4 regions of the Desulfosediminicola sp. genome follow, and region 2 is predicted to be linked to each of the others. Evidence: riboswitches for the same ligand, from Rfam matches in the RefSeq annotation. Region 2 holds a riboswitch; each other region holds the start of a gene.
The links. A riboswitch is a leader RNA that binds a small molecule or an ion and turns the genes downstream of it on or off. The one in region 2 is predicted to bind cobalamin.
Positions count from the first base shown of each region.

Region 1: linked by a shared signal. The riboswitch ahead of ACN5NT_RS19980 (sodium:solute symporter family protein) and the one ahead of ACN5NT_RS13630 (ribonucleoside triphosphate reductase) in region 2 are both predicted to bind cobalamin.
Region 3: linked by a shared signal. The riboswitch ahead of ACN5NT_RS08960 (FecCD family ABC transporter permease) and the one ahead of ACN5NT_RS13630 (ribonucleoside triphosphate reductase) in region 2 are both predicted to bind cobalamin.
Region 4: linked by a shared signal. The riboswitch ahead of ACN5NT_RS07715 (AIR synthase related protein) and the one ahead of ACN5NT_RS13630 (ribonucleoside triphosphate reductase) in region 2 are both predicted to bind cobalamin.

Region 1 covers NZ_JBLXGE010000014.1:100,345-106,386, forward strand. The annotation lists gene ACN5NT_RS19970 (ATP-binding protein) at 1-2,141, opposite strand, end outside; gene ACN5NT_RS19975 (ABC transporter substrate-binding protein) at 2,138-3,265, opposite strand; cobalamin riboswitch at 3,689-3,906, shown strand; gene ACN5NT_RS19980 (sodium:solute symporter family protein) at 4,043-5,923, shown strand; gene ACN5NT_RS19985 (ABC transporter substrate-binding protein) at 6,002-6,042, opposite strand, start outside.
Region 2 covers NZ_JBLXGE010000007.1:229,486-235,527, forward strand. The annotation lists gene ACN5NT_RS13620 (PilW family protein) at 1-88, opposite strand, end outside; gene ACN5NT_RS13625 (GspH/FimT family pseudopilin) at 113-604, opposite strand; cobalamin riboswitch at 2,060-2,365, shown strand; gene ACN5NT_RS13630 (ribonucleoside triphosphate reductase) at 2,388-4,505, shown strand; gene ACN5NT_RS13635 (anaerobic ribonucleoside-triphosphate reductase activating protein) at 4,505-5,101, shown strand; gene ACN5NT_RS13640 (Gfo/Idh/MocA family protein) at 5,461-6,042, shown strand, end outside.
Region 3 covers NZ_JBLXGE010000004.1:296,992-303,033, forward strand. The annotation lists gene cobI (precorrin-2 C(20)-methyltransferase) at 1-301, opposite strand, end outside; gene ACN5NT_RS08950 (ABC transporter substrate-binding protein) at 313-1,308, opposite strand; gene ACN5NT_RS08955 (ABC transporter ATP-binding protein) at 1,298-2,098, opposite strand; gene ACN5NT_RS08960 (FecCD family ABC transporter permease) at 2,091-3,131, opposite strand; cobalamin riboswitch at 3,360-3,565, opposite strand; gene ACN5NT_RS08965 (hypothetical protein) at 3,989-4,960, opposite strand; gene sppA (signal peptide peptidase SppA) at 5,049-6,042, opposite strand, start outside.
Region 4 covers NZ_JBLXGE010000003.1:506,097-512,138, reverse strand. The annotation lists gene ACN5NT_RS07730 (energy-coupling factor transporter transmembrane component T family protein) at 1-570, opposite strand, end outside; gene ACN5NT_RS07725 (ABC transporter ATP-binding protein) at 567-2,051, opposite strand; gene ACN5NT_RS07720 (ECF transporter S component) at 2,071-2,580, opposite strand; gene ACN5NT_RS07715 (AIR synthase related protein) at 2,591-3,331, opposite strand; cobalamin riboswitch at 3,423-3,615, opposite strand; gene ACN5NT_RS07710 (hypothetical protein) at 4,090-4,476, shown strand; gene ACN5NT_RS07705 (ABC transporter permease) at 4,544-5,401, opposite strand; gene ACN5NT_RS07700 (ABC transporter permease) at 5,398-6,042, opposite strand, start outside.

The DNA of each region.
Region 1 (6,042 bases), on a different contig from region 2:
ATGTTCAGCAAATCCGGCTTCAGATCAAGTTCAATCCTGACCTCTGAAAATTCCTGAAGCAGATTTTGATGTTCAGGGCTATTCAGATAATTCCTGATGATGTCATTGATGTTGACAACCTTATTTCGTACCACACTTCGCCTGGAGAGTGTCAGCAGGTCCTGAACAATTGCCGCAGCCTTCAACCCTGTCTCCCGAATAGTCATTACCACGCTGCGCATGGGGCTGTCTTCGGGCATATCCATCAGTAGCAAATCAGGATAACTCACCACGCCTGTGAGAATATTATTCAGGTCATGGGCCACACCACCGGCAACAGCACCGATTGCCTCCATCTTCTGGCTGCGACGCAGTTGCTGTTCAGCCTGTGCACGCTTGATTTCAAGCTCTTTCATTTGCGTAATGTTAAATGAAATCTGCATCTTCACTTCACGTCCATCAATCCAGTTGACGATGCGGTCATAATTGACATACCAGATGTTGCTTATCGGGTTCTGCCCCTCCCAGATAATTTCCCGTTTACCATCATCGTGCATTTTTCTCAGGGCACTGCTGGTACAGTGCTTGCAGGGCTCCGATAAGCGGCGGGTGACCTGGTAGCATTTGCGGCCCTCTAAATTCTCACCATAGGATTGCTTCATTTGTCTGTTCATGAACAGAATTTCATGGGTATCGAGATCGGCAACATAAATCGTGGCATGAATACTATCCATAACAGTCAGCAGTCTCTGCTGCGACTCGTTCAGCGCCTTAACCGCTCTGACCCGGGCAGAAATATCCCTGACCACATTGAGCACCACCTCCTGACCGATATATTGTATGCGCCTGGCATGACACTCCACGTCTATTGCCAAATTATTTCGATCCAACAGCCTGGTGGTAAAAAACAACTCAGTCTGAAGAGGAAGGATCTGCCCAAACGTTTCATCAATAGAGTCTCGCTCTGATTCGGGAACCAGTTCCCGGAAATTTGTCTTGAGCAGTGTCTCGCGGGAGTAACCCAGCATTTTCAAGGTCACCCCGTTGAACTCAACCAATTCCCCATGAAGGTTGTGAATAAAAACCATGTCCGCTACGCCCTCAAACAGGGTCTGGTAACGCTCATTTTCCCTGGCCTGCTGAAGATAGTTGACCATCCGGTTCAGAGAGTCTTTCAACTGCTCGACTTCCACGATACCCGTATGGCCGATCTCTTCTGAGAAGGCGTCCTTCCCTTCAGAGATCTTCAACGCCAGCGAGGAGAGTTTCTGCATGGGTTCAACCAGGGTGTAACTCAGAAAACGTGAGACGAGGAGGGCAATAATAGTCAGGGCTATCCCTGTCAGTAAAAAACTCAGAACAACTTTTACTTTGGCCTTTTCCAGCTGCTCAAGACCGGAGACGAAAAACAGCCCCGGCAATTGACTGATCGACATCGCAACATGGTCACCATCATCGAGATAATGTGCCCCGATGAAGTTCTCTGCCCCCTGCATCGACTGAACTGTGAAGTCAGTGACCTCGCCATTCAGGGCATCCCAGACCACACCGTCTCTCACCATGACCAATTGCTGGCTCTTCAGATTCTGGATGATATTTTTAAGAAAACTATCTCGTTGCAGATGATACACCGCTGCCGCAGCACCAATTTTTTTCCCCTGTCGCATCACCGGAAGATGATAGCTTATGAGCACCTCGCCCTTTTCCAGAATATCTACAATACCGAAGCTGCCGGGAGGTTTAGTAAAAACTTTTTTAAAGGGTACAGCACAGTAGTTTTCCTCAAAGGCCCTGTAGGTATTGCCGTCATTGTCCTGAACAACAAAATGAAGATCATTATCATATGAGTAGACTTCACGCAGATACTCATCCAGCTGTTTGGTGGCTCCAAGCATCAGGGTTACGCGCACAGTATTATCAAGCGACAGAGCTTTTAAACGGGTCTTGACCCTGTTGAGGCGATTATCGACAGCCAGCCCTGCCTTGCCTGACTCTGCAGCAACCCGGTCTTCGAACTCTCTGGTGAGACTTTTTGCAAAGCTGAAATACAGAATCCCGTAGACAGCAATAATAGAGACGATTACCAGACCGATAATTGTCAATGTGACCAGGGTTGAGGCTTTTCTGGAGCCCAATCCAGAGGCTTGCAATTCTCGTATCACTTTCTGAATACCTCGTCCGCCGCCAGCAGGATATCTGAAGGAATTTCCAAACCAAGTGATTCAGCCCGTTGAAGGTTGAAGACCAGCGCCACTCTTGGTGCATCTTCGATGGGCAGCGTACCGGCTTCCGCGCCGCTCAGAATTCTCGCAACTTTCTCCCCCGCAAGCTGGCCCATGGCAAAAAAATCGACGGTCGCACCACCATACAGTCCCTGCTTGATGAAGGCATAATTCAAGCCTATGGCAGGCTTTGTAGAATGGGATATATAATAACTGATAATTTCCTCTGCAGTATAGGTCTCTCCGGAACTATCGTGGAGTAACAGTGTGCCCAGGTATATGGCGCCAATCTCCGGGTCATCGTTTGCCTGGGCAATAATTTCCTGAAACTCTTCCCAGGAATGAACTTTTGTTCTGGCCACCTTGTCGACCACATTTGACACCGACTGTTGCCCAGGCAAGGACAACTCAAGATCAACCTGCCGGGAAATAGCCTTACCTGTCGGCGAAAGGTCCTCCAACACCAGAATCTTGTTATATTCATGCATGATCGACATCACTCGCACCGCTTCAAAGAAATGAAGCTTTTCATACACACCGGTAATCCTGCCACCGGGGTTTTCGCGGCTACTCATAAAGGTATATTGGGAGTTATATTCTTCCGGCTGAGCGTTCATCCCGCTGAAGACAAAGGTCTGGTTTTTCATCCCAGATGAAAGAGCAATGGTTTTAAACGCGTTATCATCAAGGGTAAGGACAACATCAGGCTGATATTGCTCTATTTCCTGAATAGCCAGTATTGCCTGCTGTTGAATAAGAGCGGGGCTATTATTGGTGCGCTTGGTATCCATATAATAGGTGCGCACAGCCAGATTCTCATCAACAATCCAGCCTGATCTGGCCAGGCCTGCTATCGCACCGTCATGCTGGGGCTGACCGCAGAGGTGCCCTGCTTCATAACTGTGAACGATGAAGAGTTTCTTTATCGCCGGAGAAGATGCTGAGAGTTGAGCGCTCCCCTCGTGCGGCAAAAGAAGTACCAGCACCCAGAGGGAACACACCAAACTTTTATTTGCAACTTTTCTTAATTCTGACAACACTTTACGTTCATGCACAGATACCATAACGCTCTACTCATTTAAATAAAAGAGAAGCCTACCTACACGAAACCATTGCCACATCAGACTGATGTCGCTGTTTTTATAGACGAACAGAAGCTGAATGTAAACTACTCCCCAGCAGGCAACAACAGAAAAATAGTCCCTTTCCCCTTATCGTCACCAGCTGACGACACTCTACCAATCAACTGAAAACACAACTTTTTCTAAAAAAAATGACATTACCGTTTTCCAATATCCCAACTGAGTCTATACAAAAGATGTCGTAAACTTCTGAATAGTTCAATTAATCCTTTAACATATCAGGCAATGAACCGGCTTGACTATTTTTTGTATATACACTATTTCTGCAAGGCGAATTGGCCTTTTTCCTGATTCATAAATATTGGAATCAAGGGCTTAGCAACAAACACAACAAATGCTTGCTGGTGATCTTTAAATGATCCGGGTATCTGATCAACCATTGATCGATTCCCGCAGGGAATCCGGTGTAATTCCGGAACGGACCCGCCGCTGTGAGTGAGGACGAACACCGCATATACCACTGTACTGTAATTTCAGGTTGAAATCGGATAAACGGTACGGGAAGGTGCGGTAAGTAGGGTGATCCACGAGTCAGAATATCTGCCAACCAAGCCTATTGTTCTCGGAGAGATGGTAAATCCCCGGGCTGACACTTGTCGGTTCGGGGATTTTTCTATCTCCCTCCGGCACCAGATTGGCAACAGCATCGCGGCGTCTGATAACAGTATTGAGCGTCGCCCTCGGTTGCCGGGAGGGAGTATGAGCAGCTATTCGATATTTCTGGTTCTTTTTGGAGCCTACATTTTTTTCCTCATCGCCACGGGTTACTACTTTAACCGGAGGCAAAAAACCGTGAGGGATTTTCTATTGGCCGGCAAGAGCGCCGGAACGTTCTCCATTGGTTTTTCCGCAGCCGCATCCTGGCTGACCGCCGGAGCCATGCTGGCGGTTATCGGCTTTTTTATCCTTCTTGGCATGGGCTCTGTCTGGGGATTTGTGGCCCCAAATATTATCGCACTCCTGATTATCGCTCTTCTGGTCAAAAAGATCAGATCAATCCCAGCCATGACCCAGCCCGAACTGCTGGAAATCCGCTATGGTTCATTTATCCGCACTCCTGTGGCTATGATCATCATCGTGGTAATGATCCTCTTTGCCGTGGCCGACATCAAGGGCTTTGCCATGGTGCTGCAAATCTTTTATGGCATATCCAACCTGCAGGCTGCATTGATAGTAGGATTATCCGTCGCGGTCTATGTTACTCTGGGTGGCCTGTCTGCGGTCATTGCCTCCGATACTGTGCAATTTCTCTGCCTGTCATTCTTCGTGCTGATTTTCTCGGTCCTGGTCATGGGCAATGGCGCTGAAACCAGCAGCCAGGCGATATCTACCATGGTTACAACCACAGGTGCGGACTGGTGGAACCCACTCTCAATCGGTTTGCCTATGGTACTCATCTTTAGCGTTGCCATCATCCCCGGCTGGATAACTGAACAAGACCCCTGGCAGAAAGTATGGGCAGCAAGAGACTCCCGGTCAGCACGCAACGGCATGCTCTTCGGCTCTTTATTGGTCACTCTTGTTTTCGGAGGCTGTGCCTTCATAGCTCTGGGCCTGAGAAACATCTATCCTGATATTGCCGCGGCCGGCTTTCCCATGGGAATGGCCCAGGCAGAGCCTGCTCTTTTGCATTTCATCGTCAGTCAGAACTATTCAGATATTATCGTGGCCCTCTGCGCTGTAGCGCTTGCTGCTGCTGCCATGTCCTGCGCCGACACTTTTGCTGCGTCTGGTGCCTCATGCGTGGCCCGTGATATATATCAACGACTCTTCCATCCCGCAGCATCGATGAGTGAAATGATGCTGGTCAACAGGCTGAGTGTGCTCCTTATCATCGCCTGCGCCACCATTGGCTCTTTTCTGATTGACTCGATTATCGACGCCATCCATATCGCCACCTTCATAGCCAGTGCCTCGTATTTTTTCGCGTTGATGGGAGGTATGTACTGGAAAGGAGGAACCGCAGCAGGAGCGGGGGCTTCCATGTGTACCGGCTTTTTAAGTCAGTGCGCTTTTGTAGCCTATGATCTGTTCAACACCCTGCCCGGCGCGCCACCCGCACTTGAGGCTGTGCATCCAATCCTGATGGGACATGGCGTTATAGTCGCCATGGCTGTCAGTGGGCTCGTTTATTTTAGCGTATCTCTCGTTACCGCTCCTTCGCCGACATTCAGGCTGGCACCATTTTTTGCCGATGAGGGTAAAGTATTGGCAGCAGCAGCACCTCAAAACAATTTCCCTGAGCCGGTCTTCCCCCGTGAAATGACTATTACTGAACGCATCGAAGAGGACCAGATTTACCTTCGCGCCCAGGTCATTCTGCCCCGGGATCTTACCTGGCAGAGCATTGTAAATCTCATTCCACAGGGCTTTGCCCACTGGATCGTTTTCTCTGGTCAGGATTCGATACGGAGATGTACGGAAGCCGAGATCCAATCCTGCGTCTCTTTCACCTGCGGGGAAACTGTGCAGAAAGGTTACCTTGAGATTGAAGGCTACGGTAGGCCGGTCCATGAGCTGAAACGTGAGCTGGCACGTGCGTACGATGAAATCATGCAAAGTGCAGAAGCACCTCATTAAACAGGGCCATACAAAAAAAAATGCCCCGAGCCGCATATGCGACCGGGGCATTTTTTTTAACTCGAAGAGAATAGCAGGTTATCTGGCCATTACAAACTGACCATTTTTCACCTGCACCA
Region 2 (6,042 bases):
AAACGGCCATCATAACCATTAAGCCGACAGCCATCGCGATAAGGAGTTCTACAAGGGTGAAACCTCTTTCTCTTGATCTTCTGTTCATCTTTTGCACCCGCAATACCCCACCCTAATTAATTTGGATTGAGCCTGCAGAACTCTGACTCAACTCTCGTGTTCTGCTTATTTTCGTATGGCCAAGCTCGATTTTGCCAATTGCTCCTCCAGACAGGCCCATTGGGTCAAATCCACTCTCATTTGTCTCATCCTTATTAGCAAAAGAAGAATTCAGAATACAAATACCATCAGCCATACTTCCGCCAGCAACAATGTTGCCCGCAGAATCCTCAAATGAGTAACTTGAACTACCTGTACAGGAAGGATCTACATTAAAAGTGAAGTAAACCGTTCTATTTGTCTTTACGGCATACACCCTGGCTTTTTGAAAAGATGCATACATCTCCTGGGTGGTTGCCTTTAAACGATAATTGGGAACCCATTTACCTAAAGCAGAAAAAGAAATTCCGCAGAGAATTGTGATAACAGATACCACAACTAAAATTTCTATAAGAGTAAAGCCGCAACAGCTCTTTATTTGGGCCTCACCATAATATTTCTTCACAGAATACACGTTTCCCCCACTGATTATCCATGCGGTTTCGAGATTATCAGAAGAGCAATCTCCTGAACATCCAACACAACACAAATCGAGCCCAACACATCACTATCATTATACATTTCTACAGACAACTAACAGACTAAACCAGTTCAATCAAGAACTAAAGTGAATATTATATACAATTATTTAATTACTTAGAGCTATCGACACGAAACAAAAAAATAAAGATCTGAGGTTTGAAGGAGAAAAGAAAACACATGGTACACTAGAAGCGAAACACACAATTCCACATCACATTATAAGAAGGGCCAACTTTCTATTTATTTCTTATCGATCATTGAACTCAATTCACCTAGCGCAAACATTCAGCACCGGAAAAAATAGAGGAATTTATGAAAGCCCTATAAATGAAGACATTTATTTTTTTATGATGGTAATTATTTCAATAGAATTTCCTATGTCACAAACCTCTACCAGATTAAGAACAATAACAACTTCGTGGAGCATTCAATTTTGTTTAAAAAAATGTTTTTTGCTCGGAATTATGTTCTTAAAAGTTGCCATTAATATTATTAAAATATCTGATTATCCCTAATCTTCAGCTTGAAAGGTTAGGAAGTAGACATGTAATGTGGAACGTGATTGATTGGCAAGTGACCAATCCCCGGAATAGCTCCGCAATCGGCTTGTAGAGAAGTGCTTTTAGCTTTAAGTTTGTACTCCTACCACCTTTCTCCGCACCCCTCACTCCGTGAAGCTGATCCTCAATGGTAATCAGAATTATTCATCCAACAACCTGACTAAGGTCGATAACCAGATCACAAGCAACCGCAAAGGAACGCCAGGCGGCACTGAGTACCGCTTGGCACTCGTTGGTTTCACAGTCTAGACCTGACTATAGAGTCACAAGCAGAGCGCCTTTCGCGAAGTACCCCCCTAAAGAAAACAACAGTTTTTCTGCGACAACACACTGCTTTTACTAACTTTTTCTTAGTAAATTACAATACATAATCAGATTGTGTCCACGCGCCAGGCAGTGGTCGATCTCTTCTCGTCTCTAATGGAGAAATCCATGAAAAAATTTATCTATCTCATTAGCACAACCCCAGTATTTGTCGCAGGCGGCAAAAATCATGGAGATGTAGGATAGGGAACGTGTCGATCAGGGGGGACACCGGCAGTGAAACCGGAGCAGCTCCCGGAGACAATGCCCAGGATAACCAAAGTCCTTAATCTTCAGTTGCCCGAGACCAACCGCCGCCCCATTACAAACCGATTCTGAGATTACTCACCAGATGTGATGGGGCTCAAAAGAACACCTGATTTTTTTTCCTCACACTTTCCTTCCTACTTCAACCGAACTTCGCATAGAAACGATTTCGTTAGCAGAAATGCGAACAACTCCAGGGCGGAACACATTATCTAGTGGTTGACTTTGCCCCCTCGCACAATATAAAGTAGGCGCCTCATTGTATTGGTTCACTTCAGGTGAAGTGTGGCAACAGGGAATCTGGTGAGAAGCCAGAACTGTCCCGCAGCGGTTATCAGAAACGAAAACCATTCAAATGCACTGGAACTGTCAGGATCTTCATCCGGATTTTTTTCGTATGTAAACCAGATAGTCCGGGAAGCTATGGTGATTAGGCAACAGTGGTTCTTACCAGGCACGACCTGCGCGAGAATCCCACTTACGCCGTTGTTGATACCAGCACTACGGCAAAATGTCTGAAAGTCCGAAGACCTGCCAATACCTCACAGTCATTGACCACCTTCGAGGAGAGGAGTTATGTCAGCACATCCAGCAGAGATCCGACCGCTTGGCCTATATAAGATCAGAAAACGGAACGGTGAAGTTGTTTCGTTTGAATCACACAAAATCACAATGGCCATAGCCAAAGCAGGTCTTGCAACCGGCGAGTTCGGTAAAGACGAAGCCAAACGACTCAGCATTAAGGTATTGTCACTGGCACACCAGATAGTTGAGGGCATACCTGAAGTTGAAGAGATCCAGGATCTGGTTGAAGAGGCTCTGCTCGCCTCACCCCACAGGAAATCAGCCAAGGCCTACATCCTCTATCGCGATCAGCAGAATCGCCGCCGCGAGATGATCGAAGAAGCCGATGTGCAGCTCATCGACAACTACCTCGACCGGCTTGACTGGCAGGTGAATGAAAACTCCAATATGGCGTATTCACTTCAGGGGTTGAACAACTATATCGCCAACGAAACCAGCAAGACCTACTGGCTGCACCGCATCTATCCCCCCGAGGTACGGCAGGCTCACGAGAGTGGCGACCTGCATATCCACGACCTCGGTCTGCTCTCTGTCTACTGTGTTGGCTGGGATCTCCAGGATTTGCTCAAAAAAGGCTTCCGTGGCGTACCAGGCAAAGCTGCTTCTGCTCCGGCTAAGCATTTCAGGAGTGCGATGGGCCAGGTTGTCAACTTCTTCTACACCCTTCAGGGTGAGGCCGCCGGTGCCCAGGCTTTTTCAAGCTTCGACACTTTGCTTGCCCCTTTCGTCCGCTACGATAAGCTGAGCTATAAAGAGGTAAAACAGGCAATTCAGGAGTTTATTTTTAACCTGAATGTACCGACACGTGTCGGCTTCCAGACACCTTTTACCAACCTCACCATGGATCTTCAGCCGCCATCCACCTTACGCGACCTGCCGGTTGTGATTGGCGGGGTTGAGCAGGAAACCTGCTACGGCGACTATCAGGCTGAAATGAACATGATCAACGAGGCCTTTTTAGAAGTTATGTCTGAGGGTGATGCCAATGCCCGTGTTTTCACTTTTCCCATCCCAACCTACAATATCAGTCCGGACTTCAACTGGGAGGAAAAGAGCCTTGATAAGCTCTGGTCGGTGACGGCCAGATACGGCATCCCCTATTTTGCCAACTTCGTCAACTCTGACCTCTCCGTGGAAGACGCCCGCTCCATGTGTTGCCGTCTGAGGCTTGACACCCGTGAGCTGGAAAAACGAGGCGGCGGTCTGTTCGGCGCCAACCCGCTCACCGGCTCCATCGGTGTTGTCACCATCAACCTGGTTGCACTCGGTTACCAGAGCAAGGATAAGACCGAGTTTTTTGAACGGTTGGATGCTCAGCTGGCAATTGCCAGTGCAAGCCTCGAACTGAAACGCAAGGTGCTCGAAAACTACACCACCAAGGGGCTTTACCCATACACCAAATATTATCTGCGCAAAGTATATGAGCGCTTTGGTCGCTACTGGGAAAACCATTTCTCCACCATCGGCGTGATCGGCGCCAACGAGGCCTGTCTCAGCGTGGTAGGAGATGGTATTGCCAGTGCTGAAGGCAAACAGTTTGCCGAGGAAATTCTTGATTATATCCGTGAGAAGCTTTCCACCTTTCAGGAAGAGACAGGCAACCACTACAACCTTGAAGCCACCCCGGCTGAAGGTACCGGTTTCCGTCTGGCCCAGATAGATCAGAAGCGCTTTCCGGAGTTGACCACCGCCCTCAGAACAAGCGATGGCAAAACCCCGATCTACACCAACTCTACCCAGTTGCCGATTAACTACAGTGACGACATCCATGAGATCTTAGACCTGCAGGACAGCCTGCAGACCAGGTATACCGGCGGCACAGTCCAGCATATCTTCCTGGGCGAGGCTGCACCTGATCCTGAGGCAGTGAAGAACTTCGTACGTTCAACCTGCAACAACTACCAGATCCCGTATTTTACCCTGAGTCCGTCATTCTCTATCTGCTCTGATCATGGCTATGTAAATGGAGAAGTTACCTCCTGCCCAACTTGTAATGCCGACACCGAAATTTACTCACGTGTTGTCGGTTATCTCCGCCCGGTACAGCAGTGGAATGAAGGAAAGCAGTCCGAATTTGCCCAACGTTCCCACTTCACAGTGGTGAAATAGTGCGGTTAGGAGGTTTACAGAAGTTCAGCCTCTCCGATTTTCCGGGAACTCCGGCTGCCATTATCTTTACTCAAGGGTGCAACTTTCGTTGCCCCTTTTGTCATAATGGCAGCCTGTTGCCGACTGCTGGAGAGCATGAACTCGACGTTGAGGAAGTGCTCTCCTGGCTGAAGACTCGTTCTGGCAAATTGGAAGGAGTAGTGGTGACCGGTGGCGAGCCGACGATTCATGCTGACTTACCCGACTTTTTGGCCACGATCAGGGGGATGGGCTACAAGATCAAGCTGGACAGCAATGGCAGCAACCCGAAAATGTTGAAGCAGGTCATTCAAGCAGAGCTGGTCGATTATATCGCCATGGACATCAAGGCTGACTGGGGAAATTATGAGAGGCTGTGCGGTACGCCCGTAGATCTTGAAAAGATTAACAGAAGTATTGAAATACTTGCAAACTCCGGCACCCCGCACCTCTTTCGCACCACCGAGGTTAAAGAACTCATGTCCACCCATGAAATAGCAAATATCGAGCGGATGCTGCCAGCCAGCTCAAACTATAGTATTCAAACGTTCAAGCCGGAAACCGCCTGGAACATGTAACAACACTTCCACCCCGCCCGCAATTTTTCACTCCTTCAGTCATGACTCTTCGCCGGTTAGGCGAAGAACCCTTTCAAGAACCATCAACACGTTATCTATTACTTTCTGCCTAAAAGAAATATTTGCCCTTTGCAGCCCCCTTTTCGGTCAGATCAGGCCAGTGGCCCAGGACAATAATAAATACATTTCCATATAGATAGCCGACGACATCTGACAATCCCGGCTATCCATTCTTGCTAAGGGCCAAACCAGCTGCATTGCTTCCTGCCAGTTGCCTGATCTGTTTCTATTGCCACCTGTTATGGATATCAATTAATGTTGGGGCAAACAGTACATTCATACTCTTTGGAGGAGTGAAAATGAATACAATCCGGTTCGGCATCCTCTCCACCGCCAAAATTGCTCGCCAGAAAGTCATTCCTGCCATGCAGCGGTCTGCCCATTGTGAGGTTACGGCTATCTGCTCGCGTAATCTTGACAATGCAAGGCAGTACTCTAAGCAGTTAGGCATAGCCAAGGCCTATGGCAGTTATGAAGAACTATTGGCTGACCCTGAAATTAATGCCGTTTATATCCCTCTGCCCAATCATCTGCATGTCGAGTGGTCGATAAAAGCCCTCGAGGCAGGTAAGCATGTTCTCTGTGAGAAACCGATTGGCCTGAATAGTGGCGAAGCACAAAAGCTTATCGATGCTGCATCCTGCTTTCCAGACCTGAAAATCATGGAAGCCTTTATGTATCGCCACCACCCGCAGTGGATCGAGGCTAAAAAGCTGGTTGAGAGTGGAGCAATCGGTGAGCTGATTACCATCCAGTCGTTTTTTTCCTACTTCAATAATGATCCTGGAAATATCCGGAATATTTCAGATATAGGTGGTGGCGGCATGATGGATATCGGCTGTTACAACATCTCACTCTCCCGATTCCTTTTTGATGCTGAG
Region 3 (6,042 bases), on a different contig from region 2:
CATTTTTGCCGGCATCAAGCAATGAAAGAATTGTTTCCGCTGCTTTTTGCCAGGCGACTTCAATTTCCGGATGCAGTTTTTCACCCAGGCGAACCTTCTTCATGGGGAAATAGAGTTCAAAAACTTCCTTTTCACTGACATCTACTGCTTGCTGAACAATGGAAAGGGCTGTGGAACTACCGTTTTTGGAGCCCTTGGGAGCAGCCACAGCCGGACAACTCTTGATTGTGTTTACAGCTTTAATCGTTAGTAACTCAGGGTCACCTGGGCCTGTGCCGACGATAAATAGAGTAGATCGCATTTTTTTTACCTTCATTGCCATTTTTGCAATTGGGTCTGAGGAGTGAAAAGAGGTTCATGGCTGGCTACATCAGGCTGTTCCCGTCTCAGTACAGGGTACAGCGCTGATTGGATTTTACTAATGCCTGTGAGTAGCCGCATGGTGGGACGTGAAACAAGTTCTTCATCAACTAAAAAGACAGAATTCGTCTGTAATGCTTTTATGAGCTGAAAGCCGGGTTCGTTGTATATATCTGTAAGACTTACCCTGTTCATCCTGCCTGTCTGACTGAGGTAAATATCTATTTCATTGGCCTTGGCGAGAATACGCTCCTTTCCGTAAGGGGCTATATTGCTGTTGTTTCTGGCAACAGCGTCATTGGCAATATTCAGGCCTCCCCCAGTCTCAAGAGCGAACATCGATATAGCGTCCGGGGCGAAGGTTTTCATTTTGGAGTGAATAGCCTCGAAATAAACGCGTGGTCGCTCTTCCCTTGGAACCGGGATACTATCTTCCAGCTGATCAAGGGCGAGGGTAAACTGCTGTACCATTGTGTCCGCTTCGGTGGTTTTGCCAGTCAGAAGTCCAAGCAGTCGCCAGTAGTCAAACATCTGATCGATATTAGTAGGCTGCAGGGATACAACAGTAATTCCGGCCGAGCGGAGCTTGGAGATAAGCTCTGGCACTGAGCGTGATATCATGGGGCGGATAAGAATCAGGTCCGGCCTGGCGGCAAGAAACTTTTCCGTATTGTCACGATAACTGAAACGATTCTTATCAGAGATTGAGGCTGGGTAGTTATCTGAACGGCCAATACCGATAAACTCCTCGTCACAACCTAAAAAAGCGAGGTTTTCAGTGTGAGCCGGATAAAGGGAAATGATCCTGCTGAATGGCTTGTCAAATCGGATGGTGTTTCCCTCGTCATCCGTAATTTCGGTCATCTGGGCGAAGGCTGACTGGCCATATAGAGCGAAGCTCAATAGACAAATCAACACCCCGAGTTTACTCATCCTCTTAATGTTCATTGTTGTACCTGTACTGTATATGCGGATTTCCCAGGGACTGATGTACGATATCGGCATGAACCCTGAAAACAGTTTGCAGTAATTCAGAAGTGAGAATGTCTTCAACGGAGCCGGATGCTGCTATTTGCCCATTTTCCATAACAATAAGCTCATCACAGTAGGCAGCAGCGAGATCGAGGTCATGGATAGCTCCAACTACAGTTATCGAGTCATGGTCTACTCTTTCCCGAAGTGCCTGCATAATATCTATGGAATGCCGGACATCGAGGCTTGCTGTGGGTTCATCAAGTACAAGGACTTCGGTGTTCTGGGCAAGCGCCCGTGCCACCAGTACTCTTTGCCTTTCGCCACCTGAAAGCCTGGTTACCATTCGGTTACGGAGTTGGTAAATGTCAAGTGTCTTAATGGCTTCCATAACCAGGTCGATATCTTTTTGCGAAGGTGTGCCGAACCTGTCAATAAACGGGTGTCGGCCCATCATTACCACTTCAAAGACGGAGTATTCAAAATGAAGCGCCACGTTCTGGGGTACAAATGAAAGTACTTTAGCAAGATCAAGTTTTGGCAGGCGGTGGACTACAGTTCCACGCAGCTGCACCTTGCCTCGGGTTGGCTGTCGGCTGCCGTTTAACAGGTTGATGAGTGTAGTTTTTCCGCTGCCGTTGGGACCGATAAGCCCATACATTTTCCCCTTTTTTAACTGAAAATTAAGCCGTGAAAGGCAGGGGTGATTGCGGTATTGGTAATAGCAATCGGATACCTGGTAGACGATGGAACTGTTTTCAGGCATATCCCCTCCCAAGCTGGCGTTTTCTGAAGATGTAACAGAAGAAGGGGCCACCGATAAGCGCAGTCAAGACGCCGATTGGTATTTCGTGGGGAAGAATTGCGCGGGTAACGGTGTCCGCGACCAGCAGCAGGATGGAACCGGCAAGAAATGACGCAGGTAAAAGAATCCTGTTATCAGGCCCTGTTATCATTCGAAGCATATGGGGAACAATGAGGCCGACAAAGCCGATGACACCAGATACAGCGACACAGATCGCGGTAATAAGAGAAGCACTTATCAGGAGTTGCCTGCGGATTTTGGCACTATCCACTCCGAGAGTGTCAGCGGTGGTGGTGCCGAGCGCCATAATATTGAGATCCCTGGCATAGTAGCAACAAAAGAGCAGACATGGAGCTAGAATCAGTAAAAGAAGTCCTGCATCGTGCCATGATTTACCGATAAATGAGCCCATCAACCAGAAAATGATAACACCCACCTCTTCGTCAGCCATGTATTTTATAAAACCGATTCCCGCTGAGAGTATTGCTGCTACAATAACGCCCGAAAGGATAAGGGTATTTGAGGAAAGTTGCGGATCGTCCGAAGAAAGATAAAACACCGCTCCAAGTGTTGTAACAGCTCCAATAAATGCAAAAAAGGGAACGAAATATGAGACAGGCAGGGATATGCCGATAATCGATAGTATAAAGGCTGTAGAAGCACCAAATGCCGCACCGGATGAAATGCCGAGAGTATACGGGTCGGCCAGAGGGTTAAGCAGTATTGCCTGAAATATACCTCCGGCAAGGGCGAGGCCTCCTCCGACAAGGGCCGCAACGAGTATGCGCGGCAACCGTACATCCATGATGATGACAGAGTTGGTGGTATTTACAGCTGCATCACTGAGCCCTGGTTGATCGAAAAGCGTCTGCCAGAGTGTTGTGATAACATCGGCTGCAGATATGTTGATATAGCCCATACCGGTTGCAGTGATAATTACAGCAACGAGTACAGTTATCAGTGAGCCAAAAAGTAGTTTTGCCTTGCCGCGCATTACTCTCCTTAAAATAAAAAGCAAAATCCGGACAGCAAACAAAATTTCGGGGAACCGGGGGAATGCTCATTTAAGCTATTAACACACCAGCATATACTGAAGAAAGTGCAGGCAGTAGTATTCGGCAAGTGCGAAAAAAACAAAAAAAAATCCCGAATCACTCTAACAGTGATCCGGGATAGCCCTGGTTATCCGAAATCGATGTGCTGGAAAAATCTGTCCGCGATTTACTCCAGCATATTTTCAGGCAGGTCTTCTGACTCCCGGATCATCCTCTCCCCAGGCCTTCCCATCCTGTAATGGACAGTGGCATAGTTCCGGGGGTTGTCACCGGTTACAGCGGCGGGCCCGTCTTCGATTTTCACGAAGTTCCCTTTTCAGCTCAAAGGCGTATGCATTTCCTTATTATGAGCACCTGAATGTATAGTTATTCGTTACCCAGATAGAAAGGGGATGTCAAGTGTCAAAAAGGGAGGATTGATTATAAATTCTGAGTATATTGAAGTTTTTCAGCTATACATGATTTTTTGTTTGACGTTTTGTCCGATGATTGAACACCATCAGTGATGGGGATAATTCGCAATTGTATAGTGCCAGGGAGGTATATCATGGATAAGACCGATCTGTCACACGACGTAGACGGCAAAACTGGGGTTGGCGGAAGTAACGTCAAAGTTTGCAGGCTTGGAAGACGCTATGAGAGATAGTCCGTGTCGAACTTCGGCTGGGAGTGGCACGAGATGAAACTTCTTGCAGAGTAAGGTCAGGCCCAGTAGTACGCATAACATCAATTCAACCTGGTCGGAAGAATTGAAAAAGCCGGGGCAACGTGTTGAGCTGTCCCGGCTTTTTTCTTTTTATAAGGTCAGGTAGTAGTAGATGAGGCCTACCATGATAAGACTGATCACCCGAAAAGACTGGCTGCATACGATAAGTTGTGCGGCTACCCTGGGTTTAAAGATACCGGCATAATACGGGAATTGATGGCGAAATGCCCTCAGGGGTGACGACAGGATATTGCCTACCAGTAAGGCGAGTATGATTTCTCTTTGAGATAATGCTCCTTGCTGCAGCAACGCTCCGGCAGCGGCCAGACCGGCGGTCAGTTCAGCTGCAAGGTGCAGGGTGATGATCCCCATAGCCTGCGGGGAAAGCCACGGAATCCAAGCGAGGTACCCGGCTGCAAGCTCTTCGAGTTCACGAAAATATCCGATGCGATGTACTATAAATATAATGATATAGATCGGTACCGTGAACTTGATGATTTTGCGGATACGTCGCTTAAAGCGTTTCCAGCTTTTTTGCCACGCCCCCTGCCAGTCAATGCCCTTATTCTCAGTTGTTTCGTGTGGAGAGGCCGATATGTCAGGCTTCGGCAGAATGAGCCGGCTGATAACCACAATTAAACCTGTGCGAAGTACCGCTGCGCCTAATGTGATGCTTATATAAATGAAAGCGGCACCGTGGATAAGTGGAACGGTGATGAAAAATATGGTCGGCAAATGAACAAAGTAGGTCGGCAGGCTGTTGAACAGGTTGGCGAGAATCAGTTCTTTTCTGGAAAGCTGTTTTTTGTCATATGCTTCGGCAAGCAGGGTGTTTGCTGCAACACCTGAAAATATTGCCATTGAAAATGAAGCTCCTGCAGTATTCGACATGTTGCCAAGCCGGACAAGAGGTCTGGCGAGTGAGGCTATCCATCGGGTCCAATTAAGGGCTTCGATCAAATTGGCGACGATGAGACCTATGGAAATGAAAATAAGAAGTCGAATCAGGGGCCAGCAGAGCTGACCCCACAGCATGACAAAGAATTCCGGTGTTATCTCCATATGGATGATCCGTAACTAAAAAAAAAATAAATAGCCGAGTTACCGAAGAACAGTCTGGTTATTCAGTACCTTGACAACACAGTGTGTTCTATTCGGGTAGTTGTAACATTGAGTCGGCATAAATGCCATTGGGATCATTCATGATCAGGAGATCTCTGACCTGATGCTGCATCTTTCGATAGATGTTTACCAGAGAAGACGACGCAAAAAAGTCAGGAAAAACAGAAATAGTCGCATTGGTCAGCTGTTTGATGAGTTTGTCACGAACAGATATCTCTCTTTTAATGTAAACTGTCGAATAATCGTCCAAACCGGCAAGCTCTGCCGCAGCGACGACAGCGTCTGAGAGGCCGCCAAGCTCGTCGACCAGATCGATTTCCTTTGCCTTCATGCCTGAAAAAACACGCCCTTCGGCAATGAGTTCCATTCGATCCTGCTCAATTCCACGGCCATTCTCCACAATAGAGAGAAACCTTTCATAGCCGTTTTCAACAGTAAGCTGGATTGATCGCCTGAGGTTCTCCGGCAGCGGCTGGGTTACGTTCAGACCAGCTGAGAGGCTGGTGGTGCCGACGCCGTCACTGTATACACCAATTTCGGCAAGAGTATCTTCGAAGGTCGGTATGGCGCCGAAAATACCGATTGAGCCGGTGAGAGTTGTGGGAGAAGCCCAGATCTGATCAGCATCAGCAGAAATCCAGTATGCGCCGGAAGCGGCGAGGGCACCCATAGAGACCACAATCGGTTTACCTGCCTCTTTTAGTTCAAGAACCTCCTGTCGAATGATCTCGGAGGCGAAGGCTGAACCACCACCGGAATTTATTCTCAATACCACCGCTTTTACAGATTGATTTTCCCGGGCATCCCGCAGGAGTTTGCCAAGTGATTCACTGCCGATCACCCCGGCTGGCTGGTTACCTCCGACGATTTTTCCCTCAGCAACAACGATGCCGATTACATCTCCGTTATTATTGTAGGAATTGTAAGACTGATCAACAAAACTGAGATAGTTATTGAGCGTAATCAGATTTTCACTGGCGTTATCTGTGGCTTTTTTGAGGAATCGCTTGAAATCGTTGTGA
Region 4 (6,042 bases), on a different contig from region 2:
AATAGAGATCCTGGCCTTTAAGCCTCTCAACCACTGCCCCGTTTCCATATCGACACCGCGCGCCCGTTGAGCATTAATTATCTGCTCTTTCTTGCGGTTGAGTTCAGGGACAAACCTGATCGCGGTGGTTATCACAAAACTGACAGAGGGCGGTAATCCGGTGGTATTGAAAAAATCTATAAAATCATCAAGCGAGGTGGTCTGTAAAAGGATTGAAGTCGAGAGGATCATGAGGGTAAGCCGACATAAAAAGCTCACCCCCAGCAGAAATCCTCCCCTGGTAGCGCACACACTGTCACCAAGACAGAACAGCACACCATTATTTGCCTGATCGGTGAACCTGGCCACAGAAAAAAATCCGCTACTAATACCAAGCAGTATAAAAATCGGCAGTAAAGGAAGAAGTATTGCTGCCACTTTTTTCATATCCACAGAACAGACCATACCGATCAGTAGGGTACAAAGTAGCAGGCCGGACAAAAAGAAGGGGGAGTTGAAAATCATCGAGAACACGATAACAAGAAAGAAAAGAGCCAGTTTTGAACGAACATTCACAGATAAATTTTTCATTGTCCAATAAAGTCCCTAAATTCTAAGCTTTTCAGCGCATTAGTGGTTGGCATGTTGAGCTTGATCTCGCCCTGTTCCAGCAAAATAAGCCGGGAGCAATGCTCTCTTACTAGTTCCATATCATGCGTGATCATTACAATTGCGGTTCCTCTGTCGTTGAGCTCTCTTAATCGGGATAGTATTATCTCTTTTCCTTTTGTGTCTAAACCTGTGGTTGGTTCATCAACCACCAGAATTTCAGGCGAGAGGGCCACTATTGAGGCCACACTGATAAACTGACGAATCCCCTTTGGCAGGGTGGCAGGATGATGGTCCCGGTAATCCTCCAGAGCCATGAAGCCCAGAACTTCATCGACCTTCTTCTTGATCTCTTTAGTATTTATGCCCTGCTGAACAAGCCCGAAAGCGATCTCTTTTTCCACACTTGTTTCAAATATTTGATGATCAGGGTTTTGAAAAACAAAGCCGATCGAACGTGCTATCTCAGCGCGACTAAACTTCTCGAGGGATTTCTTCTGATAGCTGACGGTACCTTTTTGTGGTTCAAGTAACCTGTTGAGGTGCATTGCAAGGGTTGTTTTACCGCTGCCGTTGTGTCCGACCAGTGCAAGAAAGTCCCGTTGCCTGATTTCCATGCTGATGTTTTTCAGTACTGGTGTTTCAGGGCGATATGCAAAAGAGAGATTGTCAACAGTCAGGACCGTCGGAGCTTCGTTGCTCGAAAGAACTGGTGGCAGCGTGCAAGGTACGGAACACTCTCCTATGCTATCGGCTTCTTTCAGCTCACCATCCTTTAGGAAGAGCACCTCATCTACCAGGGGATGACTTGTGGGAAGCTGCTGGTCCACAATGACGAGAGTAAGACCCTCTTCACGTTTAAGCGTGAGCAGCAAATCATAGAGATTTCTGCGGCCTGCAGGATCTAATTCTGAAGATGGCTCGTCGAGAATCAGCACCTGAGGCTTCATCAGCAGTACACCGGCGATAGCCAAACGCTGCTTTTCTCCTCCTGACAGCTGGTATGTTTCTCTGCCCTCATAACCTTCGAGCCCAACTGCCCGAAGAACAGAGGGGAAATCTGAAACGATTGTCTCTTTGGCGATCAGGAGATTGCGAGGACCAAAGATCAGATCTTCATAAACAGTACGGCCAACAATCTGGACCTCCGGATCCTGAAGAACAAAGCCAATGTGCCTGGAGAGAGTTTGGATTCTGTATTTGGTTACATCAATCCCGGCTATTTCAAGCTGACCGCTAAAATCCCCTTCAACAGCCTGTGGAATCAGGCCTTTGAGACAATAGCAGAGAGTTGTCTTGCCAGAACCTGATTCACCTCTTACAAGGGTGCATGTGGCGGGTGGAAGCTGAAAGCTTACATCGTTTAAGGCCGGGACGTCCCCTGTCCTGTATTGAAAAGATACCTTGGAAACAGATATTGCCGGGCCAAGATCTCTTCGTATTGCCTTGCCTTGTTCAGTCATGACAAATGTTGGGAATACATCAAATCAGTTTGCCCTTTTTCAAGCTTTTATACGCAATTGCGGCGACTAATATATTGAACAGAGATCCTGCAATGAGAAATGGCATAATTCCAAGAGCAGCACCCACACCACCTATAAAGACCATGGTGAAAGCGGAAACCACCCCGTTGAGGACAACACCGGTTAAGACTGCTGGCCAGAGCCCAAGTTTTTGTTTGATAAAACGGACAAGTATCGCCCAAAGTGCCATCTGTAATCCGATGAAAAGGTGGAGAGGTAACCCTAAGGGAAACCCGACAACTCCAGCTGTGAGCAGATGTCCGATAAAAATGACAGCAGTACCTTCAACATACCCGAAAGCCAATGCACAGAAATAGCCGGGGGCTGAATCAAGGCCGATCGTGCCCACCGGGCTTGGAATTTTAATCATCGCTCCAACTGCACTGAGAGCAACAAAGATCGCAATGTATGCAGCACGTTTTACCAGGCGCACATCATTCTTAAGGTCTGGGGCGGTAATATCTTGCATAGCAAACTCCTTAATCAGATTTCATGATGAGTTGACCAACGGGATAAATTTCGAAATGATTCAAGTCTTCTATAGATTCACGGCTAGAAAAAAGAACGCAGGTTGAAGGACCTGCTGATTTTTCAAGGTCCAGTTTGCAACCTTGGGCGGCATCGAAAATAGTTCCAGACTGTCTTGCCAGTAATTCAGCTTCTGCCCTGATGCCCCTTGAGCCAACGGGAAGGATATCATGAATCAGTGGATGTGGTCTCAGTTGCGCCACGGTGCCGCTGTGTATGATATCCATGCAGCCTGAAATAATGACTTCTCCTCCTAGTCTGGGTACTCCAAGACAGAAAATTTTGTCAGCTGCTTCTGATTGGGCAATCTTGAGGTTACTTGCCTTGCAGGTCCCTGTGGCACCAATTCCAAGACCCGTCTGCCGCGTCTCAAAGTTTTTCTCGGTGCTCACGGCAAGCTTTACATCAGGATGACCACTCATCTGCAGTTCCTTTTTGATACCCCGCAATATTTCGTCTCCAGTCGGGCTGGGTTCCGCACAGATAGAGACTGTCATAGCAACAGGTGAGGCCCCCACGGCTACAAGCTCCATGAGGACTGTTCGAGCTGTCAGGCGGCCAACAATTTCCGGCGGAGCGTTAACGAGATCCAGCTCCTTGCTGCCAACCGATCCACAGGAGTCGCAGGCAATAACCAGGGAAATACCGGATCCTATATCGATAACTTCTACATCTCGTCCTCTGTATCCCATTGACAACCACCATATTGTAAAAACAAAAAAAGCTCATAGCTGTTACCCCATGAAGGGTATAACAACCATGAGCTTTACCATTGATCATGATGCATGCGTGAATCTGACAGGCAGGCTTCCTGACTCGGTTTCATCGAACAATTGCGCCTTCCCGTAAAATACAGTGGCTTAATGCAGTGTTCTCAACCTTACAGTGGCGGGACCGTTCAGGTTTTTCACCTGATTTCCTTTTATCCGTCTTCGTTTGTCATTGCGAAGACAGCACCTGTAGCATGTATATTAAAGAAATATCAAATATTTTTGTGATGAAAAGTCAACCGTTTTTCCGGTTTCCCTTGCCCACCAAGTCGATTCTGCAGGTCAGTGAAAAGCCCGAACAGTGGAGTTGACATCATAGAAGAGCCAAAGCCTATGCTGCCGTGAACTGTTGCTGCAAAGAAGAATATCGCTGCTGCCGGCAGAAACAACTTCCAATTTACCTTCCATTGGCTATCGCCTCGCGTACACAATCTTTTCACAATTGGTTACAGCCACCTTAATGCCCAGGCAGCGTTGACCTGGAAATGGTGCTGTAACTAGTCGATTTTATAAAGGTTGATGTAGGGTTTTTTTATTGCTGGCAGGTGTCTGATGAAAGATGTCTGGGGGAGTGAAAGCGGCGCCATTGCAGATGGTCCTCCCGATTGCGGTGGATAAAAAATGCTCTATCTTTTAGATTGGTTCTACCTCAGGTAACATTTGATTTTGGAGTTTGCATTATGAAAAAGATAGCTAGCAGTATTGTGATTGTTCTGATGATGGTTGTTTTTATATGCCCATCATCAGTTTTCGCGAATGGGAGAGGCCCTCACCATAAACCGCATAAGGTGTATAAAAATCATAAACCGGTTCAGTTGCCCAACTATAAGGGGAAAAAACACTACAACCATAAACCCGCTCATCTGCCCAGGTATCATGCGAGAAACTATCGCAAGGCACCGCCTCGGTACTACCATCATCCTCGATCCTACCATAGGAATCATCTACCTTCGGTAGCAGCTTTTGCCATGATTGCAGGTGTATCCTATGCGATCATCGACAATATGTATTATCGCCAGCAGGGAGATACGTACATCTATATGGAGCAGCCGCCGGCCTATCGCTAGCGTTCAGGGATGTATAGCTTGTATGCAGAGCCGCAAAGTGAAGAATTCATTCACTTTGCGGCTTTTTTTATGCGTTTTCCTTTTTCTTTAGCAGCAGATTGACAACTGCAAAGGTCGAGGTGGTGATAATCAGCAGAAAGGACACCGCATTGATGATTGGAGTGGAGCCGTCACGTACCTGCAGGTAGAGATTAATCGGCAAAGTTGTCTCTGAACCGACCAGAAACAGGGTGGTATTAAAATTCTCAAAGCTCATCAGAAAGGCCACCGCGCCGCTGCCAATGAGGGCCGGGCGAAGATAGGGCAGGGTGATATGGCGGATCACCTCCAGCCGGGTTGCTCCCAGGTTGAGAGCCGCTTCTTCCAGGCTTCGGTCAAACTTTCTCAGCCGGGCAGAGACAACCAGCAGCACAAAGGTGGTAATGAAGGAAAATTGCCCAAGCACCACCAGCCAGAAGCCGGGACGAAAGAGGGGGATATCTATACCAAAGGTGTCTTCGAAATAGATGCCAAGGCTGTTGGCGGTCAGCAGTATTGAGATACCCAGAATAACCCCGGGAATGACCAGCGGGGTCAATGCCAGAAACCATAGCCCGCGTTTTCCCGGGAATTCTTCATGTTCAAAGAGAAAGGAACCGGCTGTTCCTACAATAACTGAGAAAAGAGATACCCAGAAAGCGGTCTGGCTGGAGACCCAGAGCGACTGCATATTTGAGCGGTCATGGAACAGGCCTATTCGTTCCGGACCATCGCTAAAAAACCAGTCGAGAGAGAACCCATGCCAGGGCAGTGCCGGAAAGTTCGAGTCATTGAACGCCAGAACGCAGGTGACCACCAGCGGGGCGAAGAGAAAAACATAAAAGAGTGCTATGTACAGCTTGAAAAGGGTCGCGTAGCCCCGCTGCTGTGGCAGAGTACGAATCATGATAAGGCCCTCCCCAATTCCTGCCTGCTGATTTTAAGGCCGGTCCAGATGATTATTGAGCTGAGCAGCAAGAGCAGGAAGCCGAAGGCGGCGCCCTGGTTCCAGTTGAAGCTGGCAATGAACTGATTGTAGATCTGCTCGGTGAACCAGAGTGAGTTTTTGCCTCCCATCAGGTTCGGAGTGAGATAGTTGCCGAGAGTCAGCATAAACACCACAATGGAGCCGGAAGTGATGCCTGGTGCAGCATAGGGGATTATGATCTTGAAAAAGATGGTCAGAGGCGAAGCACCGAGATCGTGAGCGGCCTCGATCATTGAATCGTCCATACCTTCCAGGGAAGAGATGAGAGGAACCACCATAAAGAGCATCGAGGTGTATACCAGCCCCATCACCATGGTTATGTCGTTGTAGAGCATTTCTATCGGGGTATTGATAATACTGATGGAGAGCAGCAGGTGGTTGAGCACTCCACTCTCGCGCAGCAGGATCATCCAGCCATACACCCGGACCAGTTCACTGACCCAGAAGGGCATCAGCAACAGGATAGTGAGAAAACCGGTAAATCTGGGGGAGACAATCTTGGTGATGTAAAAGGCTACCGGAAAAGTCACCAGAAAGGTGAGGATGGTGACAGTGATCGC